2 regions of the Citrobacter sp. GW821-FHT07H02 genome follow, and region 1 is predicted to be linked to the other one. Evidence: predicted binding sites of a transcription regulator. Region 1 holds the regulator's gene; the other holds the start of a gene.

Region 1 (10,088 bases):
CGCCGGTGGACTCCCGACGATTCCGATAAACTCGCGCCGTACGCCGCATATTGGCGACGTCGTTCTGGCTATCGGCAACCCGTATAATCTCGGACAAACCATCACCCAGGGGATCATCAGCGCGACCGGTCGTATTGGTCTGAACCCTTCCGGGCGCCAGAATTTTCTACAAACGGACGCCTCCATCAACCACGGTAACTCCGGTGGTGCGCTGATCAACTCGCTGGGTGAGTTGATGGGCATTAACACCTTATCCTTTGATAAAAGTAATGACGGCGAAACGCCGGAAGGCATTGGCTTCGCCATTCCGTTCCAGCTGGCGACCAAAATTATGGATAAACTTATCCGTGATGGTCGTGTGATCCGTGGCTACATCGGTATTGGCGGCCGCGAAATCGCGCCAATGCATGCCCAGGGTGGTGGGATAGACCAAATTCAGGGAATCGTCGTCAACGAGGTCTCACCGGATGGTCCGGCGGCTCAGGCTGGCATTCAGGTCAATGATTTGATCATTTCGGTGAACAATAAGCCTGCCGTTTCCGCGCTGGAAACGATGGACCAGGTCGCTGAAATTCGCCCAGGCTCGGTGATCTCTGTGGTCGTCATGCGGGATGACAAGCAGTTGACGCTGCAGGTTACCATTCAGGAATATCCGGCAACCAACTGAGTATTTCCCGAAGCCAGAGACAAAAAAAACCGGAGTCGCAATGCTCCGGTTTTTTTTCACTGATGGCGGTTCGCTTACTTATTAACGAACTCTTCGCCCAGGGTGATATCTTTCTTCAGCGTATCCAGCATGCCTTCCATCGCATTCTGCTCAAAGGCACTCAGTTTGCCGATAGACTGACGCTCTTCCACACCATTTTTGCCCAGCAGCAGCGGTTGTGAGAAGAAACGCGCATACTGGCCGTCGCCTTCAACGTAAGCACATTCCACAACGCCTTTTTCGCCCTGCAGCGCGCGAACCAGAGACAGACCAAAACGTGCGGCAGCCTGACCCATAGACAGGGTTGCAGATCCGCCACCGGCTTTTGCTTCAACCACTTCAGTACCCGCGTTCTGGATACGTTTGGTCAGGGCAGCGGCCTCTTCCTCGGTGAAGCTAACGCCAGGGATTTGCGACAGCAGTGGCAGAATCGTCACACCAGAGTGTCCGCCAATCACCGGAACTTCAACTTCAGTCGGCAGCTTGCCTTTCAGTTCCGCAACAAAGGTGTTGGAGCGGATGATGTCCAGCGTGGTCACGCCAAACAGTTTGTTCTTGTCGTAAACACCTGCTTTCTTCAGGACTTCTGCAGCGATAGCGACAGTGGTGTTCACCGGGTTGGTGATAATACCCACGCACGCTTTCGGACAGGTTTTCGCAATCTGCTGGACCAGGTTTTTCACGATACCGGCGTTAACGTTAAACAGGTCGGAACGATCCATACCCGGTTTACGCGCCACACCCGCAGAGATCAGAACCACATCCGCACCTTCCAGTGCCGGGGTTGCGTCTTCGCCACAGAAACCTTTGATCTTCACAGCAGTTGGGATATGGCTCAAGTCAGTGGCCACACCTGGAGTCACTGGAGCGATGTCGTACAGGGAGAGTTCTGAACCTGAAGGCAGTTGATTCTTTAACAATAATGCTAGCGCCTGACCGATACCGCCAGCTGCGCCGAGGACTGCAACTTTCATCCTAAACTCCTTATTATATTGATAAGCTAAGTGTTTAATGCTCCGCGGCGGCGACCTTAATTCACAAAATTAATGATTACAATACTCACGTGTCAAGAATGCGGAGTCACGCGAATTTGGCTTTTATGCATTTAATTTACGTAATCCAAAGCCACTGCAGCTGTAGAGCAACTTTTCCACAAGTGCGGACAATATACCCTACTCCCCCCTCAAAACAACATCAATTTGATAACATTTAATTTACTTTTAACCTTATTTGCGAGCCGTGACACAGGCATGTTTCTTGATAACGAAATTTGATAAAATTCCGCTCTTTCATAACATTATTTCAGCCTCGAACAAGGCAGACTGTTTGCATAAAAATTCATCTGTATGCACAATAATGTTGTTTCTACCGCCATATTACGGGTGACTTATGCGAAGCTCGGCAAAACAAGAAGAATTAGTAAAGGCGTTTAAAGCGCTGCTTAAAGAAGAAAAATTCAGCTCACAGGGTGAAATCGTCCTCGCGTTGCAGGATCAGGGCTTTGATAACATCAACCAGTCCAAAGTCTCACGCATGCTGACAAAGTTCGGCGCCGTGCGGACCCGCAACGCAAAAATGGAGATGGTGTACTGCCTCCCGGCAGAGTTGGGTGTCCCCACGACATCCAGCCCGTTAAAGAACCTGGTATTAGATATCGATTTCAATGATGCCGTTGTAGTGATCCATACCAGCCCAGGCGCTGCGCAACTGATCGCACGCCTGCTGGATTCACTGGGCAAAGCGGAAGGTATCCTCGGGACAATTGCGGGCGATGACACCATTTTCACAACCCCTGCTAATGGCTTCTCAGTGAAAGATCTGTACGAAGCGATTCTCGAGCTGTTCGAACAAGAGCTGTAACCTCCTCTCCCCGTCGCCACACACGGCGGGGAAAATCCTGTCTTTCTCCCTGCTTTGCACGCATTTCCACTGCTTTTGATTTAACGAATAGTGCGTTTAATCGCTTAAACACATTCACGCGGTCAATGATAAAGCCAAATATCGCACATTTTGTTAAATTTTATATCTTTATGAATTTATTAGATTTAAATCGAAAACCTCGCCATCAGAAGCATTTTTAATTCCATGTGATTATAAAAACTAAATTTTTTAATACTTAATTACCCACTGAACAATTAGCAAGGTATTAATTAATCGCGTGACTAGTGTATACTTGATTTTGTGATGAGGGTCACGAAACAAAGGACCCCAATAAAAGAATTCGACGAGGTAAATATCATGAAAATCAAAACTACAGTTGCAACGTTAAGTATTCTCTCTGTTCTCTCATTCGGTGCATTTGCCGCAGATTCCATCAATGCCCAGCAGGCGCAAAACCGCGAAGCTATCGGTTCTGTTTCCGTCAGCGCGATCGGCTCTTCACCGATGGACATGCATGAAATGCTGAACAAAAAAGCGGAACAACAAGGCGCCTCAGCGTATCAGATCACCGAAGCACGTAGCGGTAGCCACTGGCACGCCACTGCTGAACTGTACAAATAAGGCTCGCCTGTCATCGCTAATGCAAACAATAACTCGCGGGAATATCGCATAAGAACGCCCTGCAAACCGCTGAGTTAACCGTATTGAGGAATGTAAACTATGAACACTAAATATCTTATCGCTTCACTCGGCCTGGCTTCAGTTCTCTCTTTCGGCGCAAACGCCGCCGTACACCAGGTCAATGCGCAAGAAGCACAAAATCTGCAATCCATGGGCAGTGTCTCTGTTTCTCAGATTGGTAGTTCTCCGATGGATATGCGTCAGGAGCTTGCTGCTAAAGCAGAAAAAGCAGGCGCCAGCAGCTATCGCGTGATTGAACTGAAAGAAGGGTCACAGTGGCACGCCACGGCAGAACTCTACAAATAAACCCTCGTCGTCTAGTCCGACGACTTGCCCCCGCCTGTCGGGGGCTTTTTTATACCTAAGGCTTAGAGCCGAACGTTAAAACGTAACTGTCCTTCCAGCTCTTCTTCTGCTTCATCGAACAGCAAAATCAACGCCCCATAACGTCGGCGCTGCTTTTCAGGTAGATGAACAAACTCTATTTCCAGCGGCAACGGCAATACTTCGCCTATCACTATCTCCCACAGAGAATCCAGATCGCTGATCTGTTCTCTGGCAATACCAAACATCCGCGCAAACTCACGGTAAAAATCACTCTGGTTTTCTATCTCATCAAAATCAAAGGTATAGATATTCATTGCCCGCCACCACCTCCGGTAAGCGCTTTCGCAACCCACCAAACTACCTACCACGACGATTCCTGCACATCGGTTAAGTATAGCCATAAAAAAACCGACGCTTTTGGCGTCGGCTTTTCCGTGTTTAGTTATCCGTGAGGGCATGCTGATATTTATGCAACATGCCAGAGAGTCGTTTTACCGGTTCCGTGACCTGTGGTGGCGCTTCCCAGATGCGCAGTTTTTCCTGATAGATATCGAGTTCCTCAAGGAGTTGTCCGAAGTATCGCCGACGCTTGTCGTCGCTACTGGCGGAAATCACGCGATCCGCGGTGCGGCGAAGCTGACGGTGGAAAATAGAGAGATCGTCATTCACCGGGACCGGCGCGTCACGAAGACGTTGATGCGCAATGATCATCGTCAGCGCCAGACGGAATTTGGGCAAATCCCCAGGGAATTTGTTCATCAGCAAAAACAGCTGCTGATAGAGCGCCGGAAGATGGTTTTGCTTACGCCGTACCACATTGGTGGTCATGGCTGAGACGGCCGCCGAAACAAACTGATTCAGCAACACGCGACCGGTCCTGTCGCGGGAGTTATCCCGTACCAGCAATATCACGATAAACGCCAGCATACAGCCGACAATCTGCCCCAATGCGCTGTCCAGAAACTGGCTGAAATGGAAGGTCATGGGGTTGTCGAGCACAATGATGTTAATGGTGCTCGCCAGTGCCCCCATCGAACCCAGGCGGCGTTTCTGGACTTCGATTCCCAGAAAGAAGCCCAGTACCGCCAGACTAAGACAGAGCAGCAACATACTTTGTTGGGTGTTGGGGATGATCACCAGAAAATAGAGTAACCCCAACGGCAGCGCTGCCAGCGTCCCGTAGATAAAGTCGATCGCAACCATTCGCGGATTCGGCAATCGCATCGCCAGTGAGGTCACGACGGCAATCATCACCATCGCACCGCTACCAGACGTCCATCCCGTCCACAGCCAGAACAACGTCCCCAGCACACATGACAAGGTGGTGCGCCAGAAGTTGACCATCGCATGGTGACGCTCGGCAGACTCCACCTTCACCACGGGCTCACCCTGTAAAATCTCTTCTTCAGTCGCACTGATTTTCGTATTACCCACCACGCCGCGTTTCAATAACAGATACCGCGTTGCTGCCCCAGCCCAGGTGTACAGAGTGACAGGCGTTTCCCGCTCACCCGTCCAGGCGATCACGCGGCGCATGCGCTTGAGCTGTCGATGTACATCCTGCGCAGTTTCAACAGGGGTTTCAAACAACTCACGAAACGTATCGGTGATCAGCTCCGGACGCGTATTTTGAATCATGTAGGTTTCGCAGGATTGCGTAATCAGCGTCAGGGAGAGCGTATTCAGCGCCTTCAGACGTCGGTTAGCACGCCCCCAGCGCGAGGACTCCATGTTCAGATTGCTGCGCATGCCATCCAGTGCCGCAGTACGCCGCACAAGCGCACTCCAGGCCCGGTCCACTTCCTCACTGTCACCGTGTTTAATACACAGTTGCATCAGTTGATATTGCGCGATGAGCAGGTTATCCAGTTCAAGATCAACCTCTTGCTTCACCGATCGTGGAGAGAAAATCAGATCCGCGATGATGGCGCAGACGATACCAATCACAATCTCGCTACAGCGCTCAAGGGCGAACTGCGGCGTCAATAGCGGTTCCGTTTGAATGGTGATGACGATAATAAGTGCGGTATACCCCGAAAGCCCCCATGCATAGGAGTTTTCAAGGCGCACCAGAGAAGAGATCCAGGTGCAAAATCCCGCCCAGATACAGCACACCAGAATCATCAGCAGCGGTGCGCGAATCATGGTGATGATGATCGCCAGCGCGGCGATACAGCCGATAAAGGTTCCGATGATGCGCAACATACCGCGATAGCGGATGGCGCCAGAATACGGTTCGCCTCCGGCAGCAAACGCCGGACCCGCTGCAACAAGCGCCGCAGTCAGTACCGCCCAGCGCGGCGTTTCAAGCTGAAAGTGAAAGCCAACAAACAGAGCCAGCACAATCGCGCACGCCAGCTTTATCGCAAAGCGAACGTGTTGGCTGGCGATGGTGAACATCCCCATCATGATTAACCAAACTCGCGCAGACGATGCGCTAATTTGCGAAAGAAGGAGTCCTGACTTTCATCACGATCCTGCTGACCGGTAATCACGACCGTCGCCGTTGTACCTGCTGGCCACAGATTGTTCTGCTGGTCATCAAGACGGATCCGCACCGGAACACGCTGCGCCAGTCGCACCCATTCGAGGTTGGAATCAATCGTCGCCATGCCCTTCGCATCGCGGGTACTGCTGGCATTCGTGACCCCCGCCGCCACACTGTCCACACTTCCTTTTAATACCCGATTACTGCCCAGCGGCGTAATTTCCGCACGATAGCCCGGATGAACGCCCTCCAGCTTGGTTTCCTCCATATACGCCAGGACATAAAAAGAGTTCTGTTTCACCAGAGCAACTGCCGTGGAACCACGGGTAATAAACTCACCGGTATAGACGTTCAGGTTGGTTATCCAACCGTCTGCCGGTGCGCGAATCACGGTCCGTTCGAGATCTAATTTCGCCAGGTCACGGGTAGCCTGCGCTCTCGCGAGCTGGTGTAATACGGTTTGCAGAACGTTGTTGGCCTGATCGATCTCTTCACGAGACATCGCCTGAACGCCAAGACGGTTGCGGCGACCGGCCTCCAGGCGTTTTTCCTGCGACAACACCTGGTAATACGCCACATCGGCTTCGGCCTCTTCAAGCGCCTTTATATAGCGCGGCTGATCGATGGTGAACAGCACCTGATCCTTTTTCACCAGTTGGTTATCGCGAACATTAACATGGGTGATAAGTCCTGCCACATCTGGCGCAATGGCCACCACATCCGCGCTGAAACGCGCATCGCGCGTCCACGGTGACTCGGTGTAATAAACCCAGGCACGAAAAATGGCGATAAAAGCCAGGATGACCAGTACCAGCGTAATGGCCGTACGGGAGATTTTTCTTGTTAGTGTTTTCACTTCAGCCTCAAACAAACATGCGCGATATCAGATAAAAAAGGCAGCAATAGAGCGCGGTATTAAACAGAGCCGGATGCCATACGAAATCATAGATACCTGTCGGTACCAGCACCCGGCGCACCAGCCAGAAAATCGCCAGTGATAAAAGAAGTTCGAAAAATATCGGTGGGAAGGACAGCCCAAACACCACGATAACGGGAAACAGACTCATGTTGACCTTGATTGTAGAGAGAGTGCAGGCGATAGCGTTATTAGCCAATGTCACCGCAGAGAAGGGCAAGGAAAGCCAGGCGAGAGCGACACTGCTGTTATTTGAATAATAATATATTAGCGTAACTGTTATGCTGTTATCTATAATATGTGATCTAAATCACTTTTAAGCCAGAGTGAATAATGGAACGATTAAAACGGATGTCGGTGTTTGCCAAAGTGGTCGAATTTGGCTCCTTTACCGCCGCTGCCAGACAGCTACAAATGAGCGTCTCCTCCATTAGCCAGACCGTGGCAAAACTGGAAGATGAACTGCAGGTGAAGCTGCTGAACCGCAGTACTCGCAGCATTGGCCTTACCGAAGCCGGTAAAATTTACTACCAGGGCTGCCGCCGAATGTTGCATGAAGTCCAGGATGTGCATGAGCAGCTCTATGCGTTTAACAACACCCCTATCGGTACGTTGCGTATCGGTTGTTCTTCAACCATGGCGCAAAATGTCCTTGCCGGACTGACCGCCAGGATGCTGAAAGAATACCCCGGGCTCACGGTGAACCTGGTGACAGGTATTCCAGCCCCTGACCTGATTGCCGACGGTCTGGACGTTGTGATTCGGGTCGGCGCGTTGCAGGACTCGAGCCTGTTTTCTCGCCGTCTGGGAGCCATGCCGATGGTGGTCTGCGCCGCAAAAAGCTATCTCGCACAATTTGGCGTACCGGAAAAACCCGCCGATCTCAGCAACCACTCCTGGCTGGAATACAGCGTGCGACCGGATAACGAATTTGAGCTGATCGCCCCGGAAGGGATCTCCACCCGGCTAATCCCTCAGGGAAGATTCGTGACCAACGATCCTATGACGCTCAGCCGCTGGCTGACGGTAGGTGCCGGGATCGCCTACGTCCCGCTGATGTGGGTGATCAACGAGATCAATCGGGGAGAGCTTGAGATCTTACTGCCCCGTTATCAGTCGGATCCCCGTCCGGTCTACGCGTTGTACACCGAAAAAGACAAACTGCCCTTAAAAGTGCAGGTTGTAATCAACTATCTGACGGACTACTTTGTCGACGTGGCGAAGCTGTTTCAGGGGATGTACGGCAGAGGAAAGGAAAAGTAATAAAGGCCCGATAGCGCTGCGCGTATCGGGCCTGGAGCAAGAATCAAATTCACAGACCGGGTATATCCGGCCTCTGATAATCAGGCAGTGCCACCCACCGTCAGGTTATCCACCTTCAGCGTCGGCTGACCCACGCCAACCGGCAGGCTTTGCCCTTCCTTACCGCAGACGCCAACGCCGTTATCCAGTTTCAGGTCATTGCCGACCATCGAAATTTGCTGCATGGCTTCAATACCTGAGCCAATCAGCGTGGCGCCTTTGACCGGCTTCGTCACTTTTCCGTTTTCGATCAGATAGGCTTCTGAGGTCGAGAACACAAACTTACCGGAAGTGATGTCCACCTGGCCGCCGCCAAAGTTAGGCGCGTAGATCCCGAATTCAACCGATTCGATAATTTCCTGCGGTGTGGATTTTCCTGGCAACATGTAGGTGTTGGTCATACGCGGCATTGGCAGGTGCGCATAAGACTCACGACGCCCGTTCCCTGTCGGCGCAACGCCCATCAAACGCGCATTCAGTTTATCCTGCATGTACCCTTTCAGAATGCCGTTTTCAATCAATACGTTGTACTGGCCTGGCGTCCCTTCGTCATCGATGGCGACAGATCCACGACGGTCAACCATCGTGCCGTCGTCAACCACGGTACAAAGCTCAGAAGCCACCAGTTCACCCATATGGCCGCTGAACACTGACGTGCCACGACGGTTGAAATCGCCTTCCAGTCCGTGCCCTACCGCTTCGTGCAACAACACGCCCGGCCAGCCTGCGCCCAATACCACCGGCAGCGTTCCCGCCGGCGCAGCAACCGCAGAGAGATTCACCAGCGCCATACGTACCGCTTCTTTTGCCCACGCATCCGCGCGCACTTCGCCGTCCAGCGAGCCTAAGAAAAACTCATAGCCAAAACGACCGCCGCCGCCGCTGGCACCGCGCTCGCGTTTGCCGTCCTCTTCAACCTGTACGCTGACAGACAGGCGCACCAGCGGGCGAACATCTGCCGCCAGCGTACCGTCGGTCGCAGCAACCAGAATAAGCTCATAAACGCCGGTCAGGCTGGCAGTCACTTCCTGCACTCGTTTGTCGGCTTCACGCGCCACTTTGTCCACGCGACGCAGAATGTCCAGCTTCTCTTCACGGCTCATGCTCTGCAGCGGATCAGCGGAGGTATAAAGCGCCTGATGCTCCACGGCACCCAGCGTTTTCACTTTACCGTCCCCACTGTCCCGCACAATGGTACGCGCCGCGTGAGCACTTTGTTCAAGCGCCAGCAGGCTTATCTGATCCGCGTAAGCAAATCCGGTTTTTTCACCGCTGACCGCACGTACACCGACGCCCTGATCGATGTTGTAAGAACCATCTTTAATGATGCGGTCTTCTAAAACCCAGGATTCGTGATAGCTCGACTGAAAATAGAGATCGCCGTAATCAAGACGGCGTTCGGCCAGTTGGCCCAGAATAGCGAACAGATCCTGATGTTTCAGGCCATTCGCTGCTAGCAATTGTTCACTTACCAGGTTCAGACTCATCGTTTTGCTACTCGTTAGTTACTGCGGTAGAAGTTCTATTTACTGAGATTGGGGCAATTACTCGCCCCCGTCAAATCATTGCGGGCTTTCTTTACGCGCCTGGCGCAGGACTTCGTTAATCTGCGGTTTGTCTACCGGACCCGTGATGCGGTAGCGCAGAATCGACACTTTGCTCCACAACGGCCCCAGCACTTTACTGGCGGCAAACACTGCCGCGCCGACAATCGGGTTAACCGCAAACGCAGCCGCCACGCCCACTGTCGCGGAGATCTCCGGCGCCACAACCGCTTCCAGATTGAG
Region 2 (10,088 bases), on a different contig from region 1:
GTTACGCGAAAAAGGCGTGGATAAACGCTACTTTGATGAGCTGGCGCACGTCCTGGATCTCGACTTCCGTTATCCGTCCATCACACGTGATATGGATTACGTGGAATGGCTGGCAGACACCATGATTCGCGTGCCCGTCGACCATACTCTGGATGCGGTTAACATCGCCGATCAGTATGATGCTGATGCGGTAAAAGCCCGTCTGGCGATGATGACGCCGCAGAATGCCCGCGTCTGGTATATCAGCCCGAATGAGCCACATAACAAAACTGCCTACTTTGTTGATGCCCCTTATCAGGTCAACAAAATCGACGACAAAACATTTGCGCAGTGGCAGCAAAAAGCGCAGGCGATTTCGCTCTCCCTGCCGGACCTCAACCCCTACATTCCTGATGACTTCTCGTTGATTAAGAGCGAGAAGCAATATGCGCATCCGGAATTGATCATCGATAAACCGGATTTGCGCGTGGTGTATGCGCCGAGCCGTTACTTTGCCAGTGAGCCAAAAGCCGATGTGAGCGTGGTGCTGCGTAATCCAAAAGCCATGGACAGCGCCAGAAATCAGGTGATGTTTGCGCTGAATGATTATCTGGCAGGCATTGCGCTTGATCAGTTAAGCAATCAGGCCGCCGTGGGCGGGATAGGGTTTTCGACTAATGCCAATAATGGGTTGATGCTGAACGCCAATGGCTACACTCAGCGTTTGCCGCAGCTTTTCCAGGCGTTGCTGGAAGGCTACTTCAGCTACTCTGCAACGCAAGAGCAGCTGGAACAGGCGAAGTCCTGGTATGCGCAGATGATGGACTCTGCCGAGAAAGGTAAAGCCTACGATCAGGCCATTATGCCCGTGCAGATGATTTCTCAGGTGCCTTACTTCTCACGTGATGAACGCCGTAAGTTGTTGCCATCAATCAGCCTGGAAGAGGTTATGGCGTACCGCGATGCGTTAAAAGTGGGTGCCCGTCCGGAGTTTCTGGTTATCGGCAACATGAGCGAAACGCAGGCCAAAACCATGGCGCAGGATATCCAGAAACAGCTGGGTGCGAAGGGCTCAGAATGGTGTCGCAACAAAGATGTGCTGGTCGATAAAAAACAGTCGGTCATTTTTGAAAAAGCGGGCAGCAGTACGGACTCTGCGCTGGCGGCGGTGTTTGTACCTTCGGGATACGATGAACACACCAGCACCGCCTACAGCGCCATGTTGGGGCAAATTGTTCAGCCATGGTTCTACAACCAACTGCGTACCGAAGAGCAGTTAGGTTACGCGGTGTTTGCTTTTCCGATGAACGTAGGTCGCCAGTGGGGGATGGGTTTCCTGCTGCAAAGCAGCGACAAACAGCCGGCGTATCTCTGGGAGCGCTATAAAGCCTTTTTCCCGACGGCGGAAGCGAAGCTGCGGGCAATGAAACCAGCCGAATTTGCACAAATTCAGCAGGCGGTCATTACGCAAATGTTAGAAGCGCCGCAAACGCTGGGCGCAGAGGCTTCGCAGTTAAGCAAAGATTTCGATCGGGGTAATATGCACTTCGATTCGCGTGATAAAATCGTGGCTCAGATTAAACTGCTGACGCCGCAAAAACTTGCCGACTTCTTCCATCAGGCGGTGGTAGAGCCGCAAGGCATGGCGATACTGTCACAGATTTCCGGAAGCCAGAACGGGAAAGCAGAATATGCGACCCTGGAAGGCGGGAAAGTGTGGCAGACCGTCAGCGCGTTGCAGCAAACCTTGCCCCTGATGAGTGAAAAGAATGAATGATGCTGAGTCTCTTGATCCTCTACGCTTGCCCCTCACGGGCGAGCGCCTGATTGAAGCGTCCGCAGGCACTGGCAAAACCTTTACTATCGCAGCGCTCTATCTGCGTCTGCTACTTGGACTGGGCGGCTCTGCCGCCTTTCCCCGTCCGTTAACCGTAGAAGAGTTATTGGTGGTGACCTTTACCGAGGCCGCCACCGAAGAGCTACGCGGTCGAATCCGCAGTAATATCCACGAATTGCGCATTGCCTGTCTGCGGGAATCGACCGATAACCCGCTCTATGCCCGCCTGTTAGACGAAATTAACGATAAAAAGCAGGCCGCACAGTGGTTATTGTTGGCCGAACGGCAGATGGATGAAGCTGCGGTCTTCACCATTCACGGTTTTTGCCAGCGCATGCTGAGTCTGAATGCCTTTGAGTCGGGGATGTTATTCGAGCAACAGCTCATCGAAGACGAATCCCTCCTGCGTTATCAGGCCTGTGCGGACTTTTGGCGTCGTCACTGTTACCCACTCCCGCGTGAAATTGCCCAGGTTGTCTTTGAAACATGGAAAGGCCCGCAGGCGCTGCTGAAAGATATTGACCGCTATCTGCAGGGTGAAGCTCCGGTAATTAAAGCCCCTCCGCCAGACGAAGAGACGCTGGCATCGCGCCATGCGCAGATTCTGGCGCGAATCACCCGGATCAAACAGCAATGGTGTGAAGCGGTTGAGGAACTTGACGCGCTGATCGAATCGTCAGGCATCGATCGCAGAAAATTCAACCGTGGCAACCAGGCAAAATGGATCGAGAAGGTAACCGCATGGGCGCAGGCAGAAACGCAGACTTATCAGTTGCCTGAAGCGTTGGAGAAATTCTCGCAGCGCTTTTTAGAAGAGCGAACCAAAGCGGGCGGTGTTACGCCCGAGCACGCACTGTTTGTGGCAATTGACGAACTCCTTGCAGAGCCGCTGACGATTCGCGATTTGGTTATCACCCGGGCACTGGCGGAGATTCGGGAAACGGTCGCACGGGAAAAGCAGCGTCGGGGAGAGTTAGGCTTCGATGACATGCTCAGCCGCCTTGATGCGGCGCTGCGAAGTGAAAGCGGCGAGGCGCTGGCGTCGGCCATTCGCGGTCGTTTTCCGGTAGCGATGATCGATGAATTTCAGGATACCGATCCGCAACAATACCGTATTTTTCGCCGCATCTGGCAGCATCAGCCGGAGACGGCGCTGTTGCTGATTGGCGATCCAAAACAGGCGATTTACGCATTCCGTGGCGCGGATATCTTCACCTACATGAAGGCGCGCAGCGAGGTGACGGCGCACTATACGCTCGACACGAACTGGCGTTCTGCGCCGGGCATGGTCAACAGCGTCAATACGCTGTTTGATCAGATGGATGATGCCTTCATGTTTCGTGAGATCCCGTTCACGCCGGTGAAGTCCGCTGATAAAAATCAGGCGCTGCAATTTGTATTGAACGGCGAGACGCAACCCGCCATGCGCATGTGGTTAATGGACGGTGAGAGTTGTGGCATTGGCGACTACCAAAGCACCATGGCGCACGTTTGCGCCGCACAAATCCGTGACTGGCTGAAGGCGGGACACTCGGGTCAGGCTCTGCTGAACAGCGGCAAAACCTCGCGACCCGTTCGCGCTTCGGATATCAGCGTACTGGTGCGCAGTCGTCAGGAAGCCGCCCAGATTCGTGATGCGCTGACGCAACTGGATATCCCGTCTGTGTATCTCTCTAACCGCGACAGCGTTTTTGACACCCTTGAAGCGCAAGAGCTGCTGTGGGTTTTACAGGCGGTGATGACGCCTGAGCGCGAAAACACGCTGCGCAGCGCGCTTGCCGCCTCGATGATGGGGTTAAATGCGCAGGACATCGACAGACTTAATAATGACGAGAACGCCTGGGACGCGGTTGTGGAGGAGTTTGACGGCTACCGTCAGATCTGGCGCAAACGCGGTGTGATGCCCATGCTGCGCGCGCTGATGTCGCAGAGAAACATTGCGGAAAACCTGCTGGCGACAGCAGGAGGTGAGCGCCGTCTCACCGATATTCTGCACATCAGCGAACTTTTGCAGGAAGCGGGATCGCAACTGGAGAGCGAGCATGCGCTGGTTCGCTGGCTTTCGCAGCATATTCTGGAACCCGACAGCAATGCCTCCAGCCAGCAAATGCGTCTGGAAAGCGATAAGCATCTGGTGCAAATCGTCACCATTCATAAATCGAAAGGGCTGGAGTACCCGCTGGTCTGGTTGCCCTTTATTAGCCATTTCCGTATTCAGGATCAGGCGTTTTATCATGATCGCCGCTCATTTGAAGCGGTATTGGATCTCAGCGAGGCCGATGAGAGCATTGAACTGGCGGAAGCCGAACGGCTGGCGGAAGATCTCCGCTTGCTCTATGTTGCGCTGACCCGTTCAGTATGGCATTGCAGTCTCGGCGTTGCGCCGCTGGTGCGTCGCCGTAGTGATAAAAAAGGGGAGACGGATGTGCACCAGAGCGCACTGGGCCGTCTGCTGCAAAAAGGTGAACCGAAAGATGCCGCCGGGCTTCGCGCGTGCATTGAATCGTTGTGTGGTGAAGATATCGCCCTGCAAATAACGGGCGCGCCGGACACCGAACGCTGGCAGGTGGCGCAAGCCGCCCGCGCCGAACTGAGCGCGAAAGTGTTACAACGCCCCCTGAGCGATAGCTGGCGGGTAACCAGTTATTCCGGCCTACAGCAGCGAGGCCACAGTGTTGCTCAGGACTTAATCCCTCGCCTTGATGTTGATGCCGCTGGTGTCGCTGAGGTGACGGTTGAGCCGGGGTTAACCCCACATCAGTTTCCGCGCGGCGCATCGCCGGGCACCTTCCTGCACAGCTTGTTTGAAGACCTTGATTTTACTCAGTCTGTTGATGCCGCCTGGGTACAAGAGAAACTGGCGTTGGGAGGTTTCGACGCACACTGGGAACCGGTTTTGACAGCGTGGCTGGAGGCCGTCTTACAGGCGCCGCTTAACGATACGGGCGTGAGTCTGCGTCATCTCTCCGAGCGCGACAAACAGGTAGAGATGGAGTTTTATCTGCCGATAGCCCAGCCGCTGAATGCCAGCCAACTGGATGCGCTCATTCGTCAGTACGATCCGCTCTCTGCCGGGTGCCCGCCGTTGGACTTCATGCAGGTGCGCGGCATGTTGAAAGGATTTATTGATCTGGTGTTTCGCCATGAAGGGCGTTATTACCTGCTCGATTACAAATCTAACTGGCTTGGCGAGGACAGTGCCGCCTACACCCAACAGGCGATGGCTTCGGCGATGCAGGCGCACCGTTACGACCTGCAATACCAGTTGTATACGCTGGCCCTGCATCGGTATTTGCGCCATCGCATCGCGGACTACGACTACGAGCGCCATTTCGGCGGCGTTATCTATCTCTTCCTGCGCGGCGTGGATAGCGAACAACCACAGCAAGGCATTTACGCGACCCGTCCGGACAGCGAATTAATTGCACAGATGGACGAGATGTTTGCAGGCGCGGTACGGGAGGAGGCGTAATGACAATCCAGAAACGCTTACTGGATGCAGTAGAACAAAAGCAGTTAAGACCGCTGGATGCGCAGTTTGCGCTGGCTGTTGCCGGCAATGACGATCCGGCGGTGACGCTGGCGGCGGCGTTGCTCAGTCGTGATGCGGGGGAAGGCCACGTCTGTCTGCCGCTTTCGCGGCTGTCCATCACGGAAGACACTCATCCGCTGTTGCTGACATGGCTCAACGAAGCGCCAGAGCGCATCGACTGGACGCAACGCCTGTTAACGTCTGCCGCGGTTAGCCGTGGCGAACAGCCAACGCCGCTCATTTTGCACGACGATCGCCTCTATCTGAACCGAATGTGGCGTAATGAACGTACGGTAGCGCGCTTTTTTAGCGAGGTGAATCAGGCGATTGAGCTGGATGAGCAGCAGCTAACCCAGACGCTTGATGCGCTTTTCCCTCCCACCGATGAAATCAACTGGCAAAAAGTGGCGGCTGCCGTGGCGTTGACCCGCCGTATCTCGGTGATTTCTGGCGGCCCGGGGACGGGCAAAACGACGACCGTGGCAAAGCTGCTGGCGGCGTTGATTCAGATGGCCGACGGCGAACGCTGTCGTATCCGGCTGGCGGCGCCCACGGGCAAAGCGGCGGCGCGACTGACAGAATCGCTGGGGAAAGCATTACGTCAATTACCGCTTACCGATGAGCAAAAAAAACGGATCCCGGATGACGCCAGTACCCTGCATCGACTGTTAGGCGCGCAGCCTGGCAGTCAGCGTCTGCGTCACCATGCGGGCAACCCGCTGCATCTGGATGTGCTGGTGGTTGATGAAGCGTCAATGATTGACCTTCCGATGATGTCGCGCCTGATCGATGCGTTACCGACGCACGGGCGGGTTATTTTTCTGGGCGATCGTGACCAGCTTGCATCCGTTGAGGCGGGCGCTGTGTTGGGGGATATCTGTGCCTGTGTGAAGGACGGCTTTACGCCTGCACGTGCGCAACAGCTCAGTCGGCTTACCGGATGCCAGGTTTCGGCTGGAGCAGAAACAGAAGCCGCCGCTTCCCTGCGTGACAGCCTTTGTTTGCTGCAAAAAAGCTACCGTTTTGGCAGTGATTCCGGCATTGGCCAACTGGCTGCTGCCATTAATCGCGGCGATAAATCTGCAGTTAAGGCGGTCTTCCAGAAGGAATTTAGCGACATTGAAAAACGGACGCTGATGAGCCGTGAAGATTACGCAGCGATGCTGGATGAGGCAATGGCTGGGTACGGGCGGTATCTTGATCTGGTTCGGGCGGGGGCGGAACCCGATGCCATCATTCAGGCGTTCAATGATTACCAACTGCTGTGCGCGCTGCGCGAAGGGCCATTTGGCGTTAAAGGACTGAATGAACGTATCGAACACGTGATGCGGGAAAAACGCAAAATTACCACGAATGCGCACTCCCGCTGGTATGAAGGGCGGCCGGTAATGATTGCGCGAAACGACAGCTCGTTGGGATTATTTAACGGCGATATCGGCATTGCGCTCGAACGCGGTCAGGGGCTGCGAGTCTGGTTTGCGATGCCGGACGGTGCCATTAAGTCTGTGCAGCCGAGCCGTCTACCGGAACATGAAACGACCTGGGCGATGACGGTACATAAATCTCAGGGTTCGGAGTTTGATCACGCGGCGCTTATTCTGCCCACGCAGCGTACACCGGTTGTGACGCGCGAGCTGGTGTATACCGCGGTTACGCGAGCGCGCCGTCGCCTGTCGCTGTATACCGATGAACGGGTGTTGAGTGGCGCGATAGCGACCCGTACCGAGCGCCGTAGCGGGCTGTCGGCCTTGTTTAACAAGGATAATACGCAGCAGGATTTGTAGGCCGGATAAGCGTTAGCGCCATCCGGCAATGTGCCCGATGGCGCGCGAAACGGTTTTATCAGACCGGCAACGTATTAAGCCGCTACCCCAAATCCGCCATCAACACTTTTGAACGGCGCTGATAGTTGTACATCTCTTTTTTGCTCTCGGGGAGCAGGTCGATATCCACCGGCGTAAAGCCACGCTCCTGAAACCAGTGAATGCTCCGCGTGGTCAGCACAAACAGCTTGCTAAGCCCGATTTGTCTGGCCTGCGCGGCAATCCGCTCCAGCAGGACTTCTCCCCGCGATGAACTGCGATAATCCGGATGTACCGCCACGCAGGCCATTTCGCCGATCTTCTCTTCCGGGAAAGGATACAGCGCCGCGCAGGCGATGGTCAGGTTATCACGCTGAATAATGGTGAATTTGTCGATCTCCATCTCCAGCTGTTCACGGGAACGGCGCACCAGAATCCCTTGCTGTTCCAGCGGGCTGATAAGCTCGAGAATTCCGCCAATATCATTAATGGTGGCGCGGCGGATTTGTTCGGCGCTTTCCATCACGATCTGCGTGCCGATACCGTCACGCGAGAACAATTCCTGTAACAGCGCGCCATCTTCCTGATAGCTGATCAAATGGCAGCGACGTACGCCGCTGCGACAGGCTTTCACCGCACCGCGCAGGAAACGCACGGTGCCGGAGTTGTAATCCTCTTTCTCTTCCTGTGCTTCTACGCGGGCCTGTGCTTCATTCGGGAACAGTTCAGAAACAATGTCGCCATCGTCGTTGGTAACCCCTTGTGAGGAGCAGAAGCCAATCATTTTCTCCGCCTTCAGTTTGATGGCGAGCTGGGTGGCGATCTCTTCTGAGGTCAGGTTAAAACTTTCACCGGTGACAGAGACGGCGACCGGTCCCATCAGGACAATCGCGCCGTTGTCGAGCTGGCGGTGAATCGCCTCTTCATCAATACGACGAATACGCCCGCTGTGGCAGTAATCGACGCCATCATCAACGCCCAACGGCTGTGCGATGATAAAGTTGCCGCTGACCACGTTGATGTGCGCGCCCTGTAGAGGCGTGTTATTGAGGCTCATCGACAGACGGGCGGTGATATCCAGCTGTAATGTGCCAGCCGCCTGCTTGACCAGCTCCAGGGTTTTGGCGTCCGTCACACGCGTATTTTTGTGGTACACCGGCTCATGATGGTGTGCGGCCAGGTTCGCGTCGATTTGCGGACGTGCGCCATACACGACCACCAGGCGAATGCCGAGGCTGTGCAGAAGCCCGATGTCATTGACGATACTGGAGAAATTCTCATGCTCGATGGCTTCGCCGCCCAGCATAATGACAAACGTTTTCCCCCGATGGGTATTGATATAGGGAACAGAATGGCGGAATCCCTGTACCAGTTCGGTTCTACGTTCCTTCACCACGGCACACCCTCTTTGCATGATTATTCGTATTAAGTGTATTTTTATTCTGTTTTTTCTCCGGGCGCAAGTGCAAATTTGCCAGCAGTCGAAGGTATTTATCAGTAATACCGTGAATACAAAAAGAAAGTTTACCGTTTTATAGATGACAGATTATGCGTCATTCGCTAAAGTTTCCGGTCAATTCAGACGTTTTGTAAATCAGCACCGTTAGATTTGTTTTGCTCGGGAGAAGCATGTCGGGATCCAATCCAGCAATCAGCCGCCGTCGTTTACTGCAAGGGGCGGGCGCCATGTGGCTATTGAGCGTAAGCCAGGTCGGTCTGGCTGCGGTCAGTCAGGTCGTTGCGGTTCGTATTTGGCCAGCATCCAGTTACACCCGTGTGACGGTGGAATCGAACCGCGAGTTGAAATACAAACAATTTGCCCTGAGTAATCCTGAGCGCGTCGTGGTGGATATTGAAGGTGTGAATTTGAACTCCGTGCTCAAAGGCATCGGAACCCAGATCCGCCCGGATGATCCCTACATCAAATCGGCACGAGTGGGGCAGTTTGATCCGCAGACCGTGCGCATGGTGTTTGAACTGAAGCAGAACGTGAAGCCGCAGCTGTTTGCCCTCGCGCCGGTGGCGGGTTTTAAAGAACGTCTGGTGATGGATCTCTATCCTGCCAATGCGCAGGACATGCAGGATCCGCTGCTGGCGTTGCTTGAGGATTACAACAAAGGCGATCTGGAGAAACAGGTACCACCCGCGCAGAGCGGCCCACAGCCGGGTAAAGCGGGGCGTGATCGTCCGATTGTGATCATGCTCGATCCGGGGCACGGCGGCGAAGACTCCGGCGCTGTGGGCAAATACAAGACGCGTGAAAAAGATGTGGTGTTGCAGATCGCCCGTCGCCTGCGGGCGCTGATCGAGCAAGAAGGCAACATGAAGGTCTATATGACGCGAAACGAAGATATCTTCATTCCGCTGAAAGTGCGCGTCGCGAAAGCTCAAAAACAGCGTGCCGACCTTTTCGTCTCAATTCACGCGGATGCATTTACCAGTCGACAGCCCAGCGGGTCGTCGGTGTTTGCCCTTTCCACTAAAGGCGCAACCAGTACGGCTGCAAAATACCTGGCGCAAACCCAGAACGCCTCGGATTTGATCGGGGGGGTCAGTAAAAGCGGCGACCGCTACGTCGATCACACGATGTTCGACATGGTGCAATCGCTGACCATTGCCGACAGCCTGAAGTTCGGGAAAGCGGTGCTGAAGAAACTTGGCCAGGTCAACAACCTGCACAAGAATCAGGTAGAGCAGGCCGGGTTTGCCGTGTTAAAAGCGCCAGATATCCCTTCGATTCTGGTTGAAACTGCCTTTATCAGTAACGTTGAAGAAGAGCGGAAGCTCAAAACAGCGACGTTCCAGCAGGAAGTGGCAGAGTCTATATTGGCAGGGATCAAAGCCTACTTCGCCGATGGGGCGACGCTGGCGAGAAGGGGATAATAAAAAAGCGCTGAAAAGCGCTTTTTTTACAGACGTTTTTGCCGACGCCAGAAAC

The links. The regulator ArgR, encoded in region 1, controls arginine synthesis, uptake and breakdown. The targets are predictions, from matches to a motif close to ANTGAATAAAAATACANT.
Positions count from the first base shown of each region.
Region 2: a site for ArgR is predicted at 8,579-8,596, ahead of argA (amino-acid N-acetyltransferase). Genes of this name have one in related genera too.

Region 1 covers NZ_JBWKPZ010000025.1:29,188-39,275, forward strand. The annotation lists gene degS (outer membrane-stress sensor serine endopeptidase DegS) at 1-667, shown strand, start outside; gene mdh (malate dehydrogenase) at 742-1,680, opposite strand; gene argR (transcriptional regulator ArgR) at 2,096-2,566, shown strand; gene yhcN (peroxide/acid stress response protein YhcN) at 2,945-3,208, shown strand; gene yhcN-B (DUF1471 family stress response protein YhcN-B) at 3,308-3,574, shown strand; gene AC07NP_RS19905 (barstar family protein) at 3,637-3,909, opposite strand; gene aaeB (p-hydroxybenzoic acid efflux pump subunit AaeB) at 4,034-6,001, opposite strand; gene aaeA (p-hydroxybenzoic acid efflux pump subunit AaeA) at 6,007-6,939, opposite strand; gene aaeX (p-hydroxybenzoic acid efflux pump operon protein AaeX) at 6,947-7,150, opposite strand; gene aaeR (HTH-type transcriptional activator AaeR) at 7,333-8,262, shown strand; gene tldD (metalloprotease TldD) at 8,343-9,788, opposite strand; gene yhdP (AsmA2 domain-containing protein YhdP) at 9,864-10,088, opposite strand, start outside.
Region 2 covers NZ_JBWKPZ010000021.1:230-10,317, reverse strand. The annotation lists gene ptrA (pitrilysin) at 1-1,756, shown strand, start outside; gene recB (exodeoxyribonuclease V subunit beta) at 1,749-5,288, shown strand; gene recD (exodeoxyribonuclease V subunit alpha) at 5,288-7,132, shown strand; gene argA (amino-acid N-acetyltransferase) at 7,215-8,546, opposite strand; gene amiC (N-acetylmuramoyl-L-alanine amidase AmiC) at 8,780-10,033, shown strand.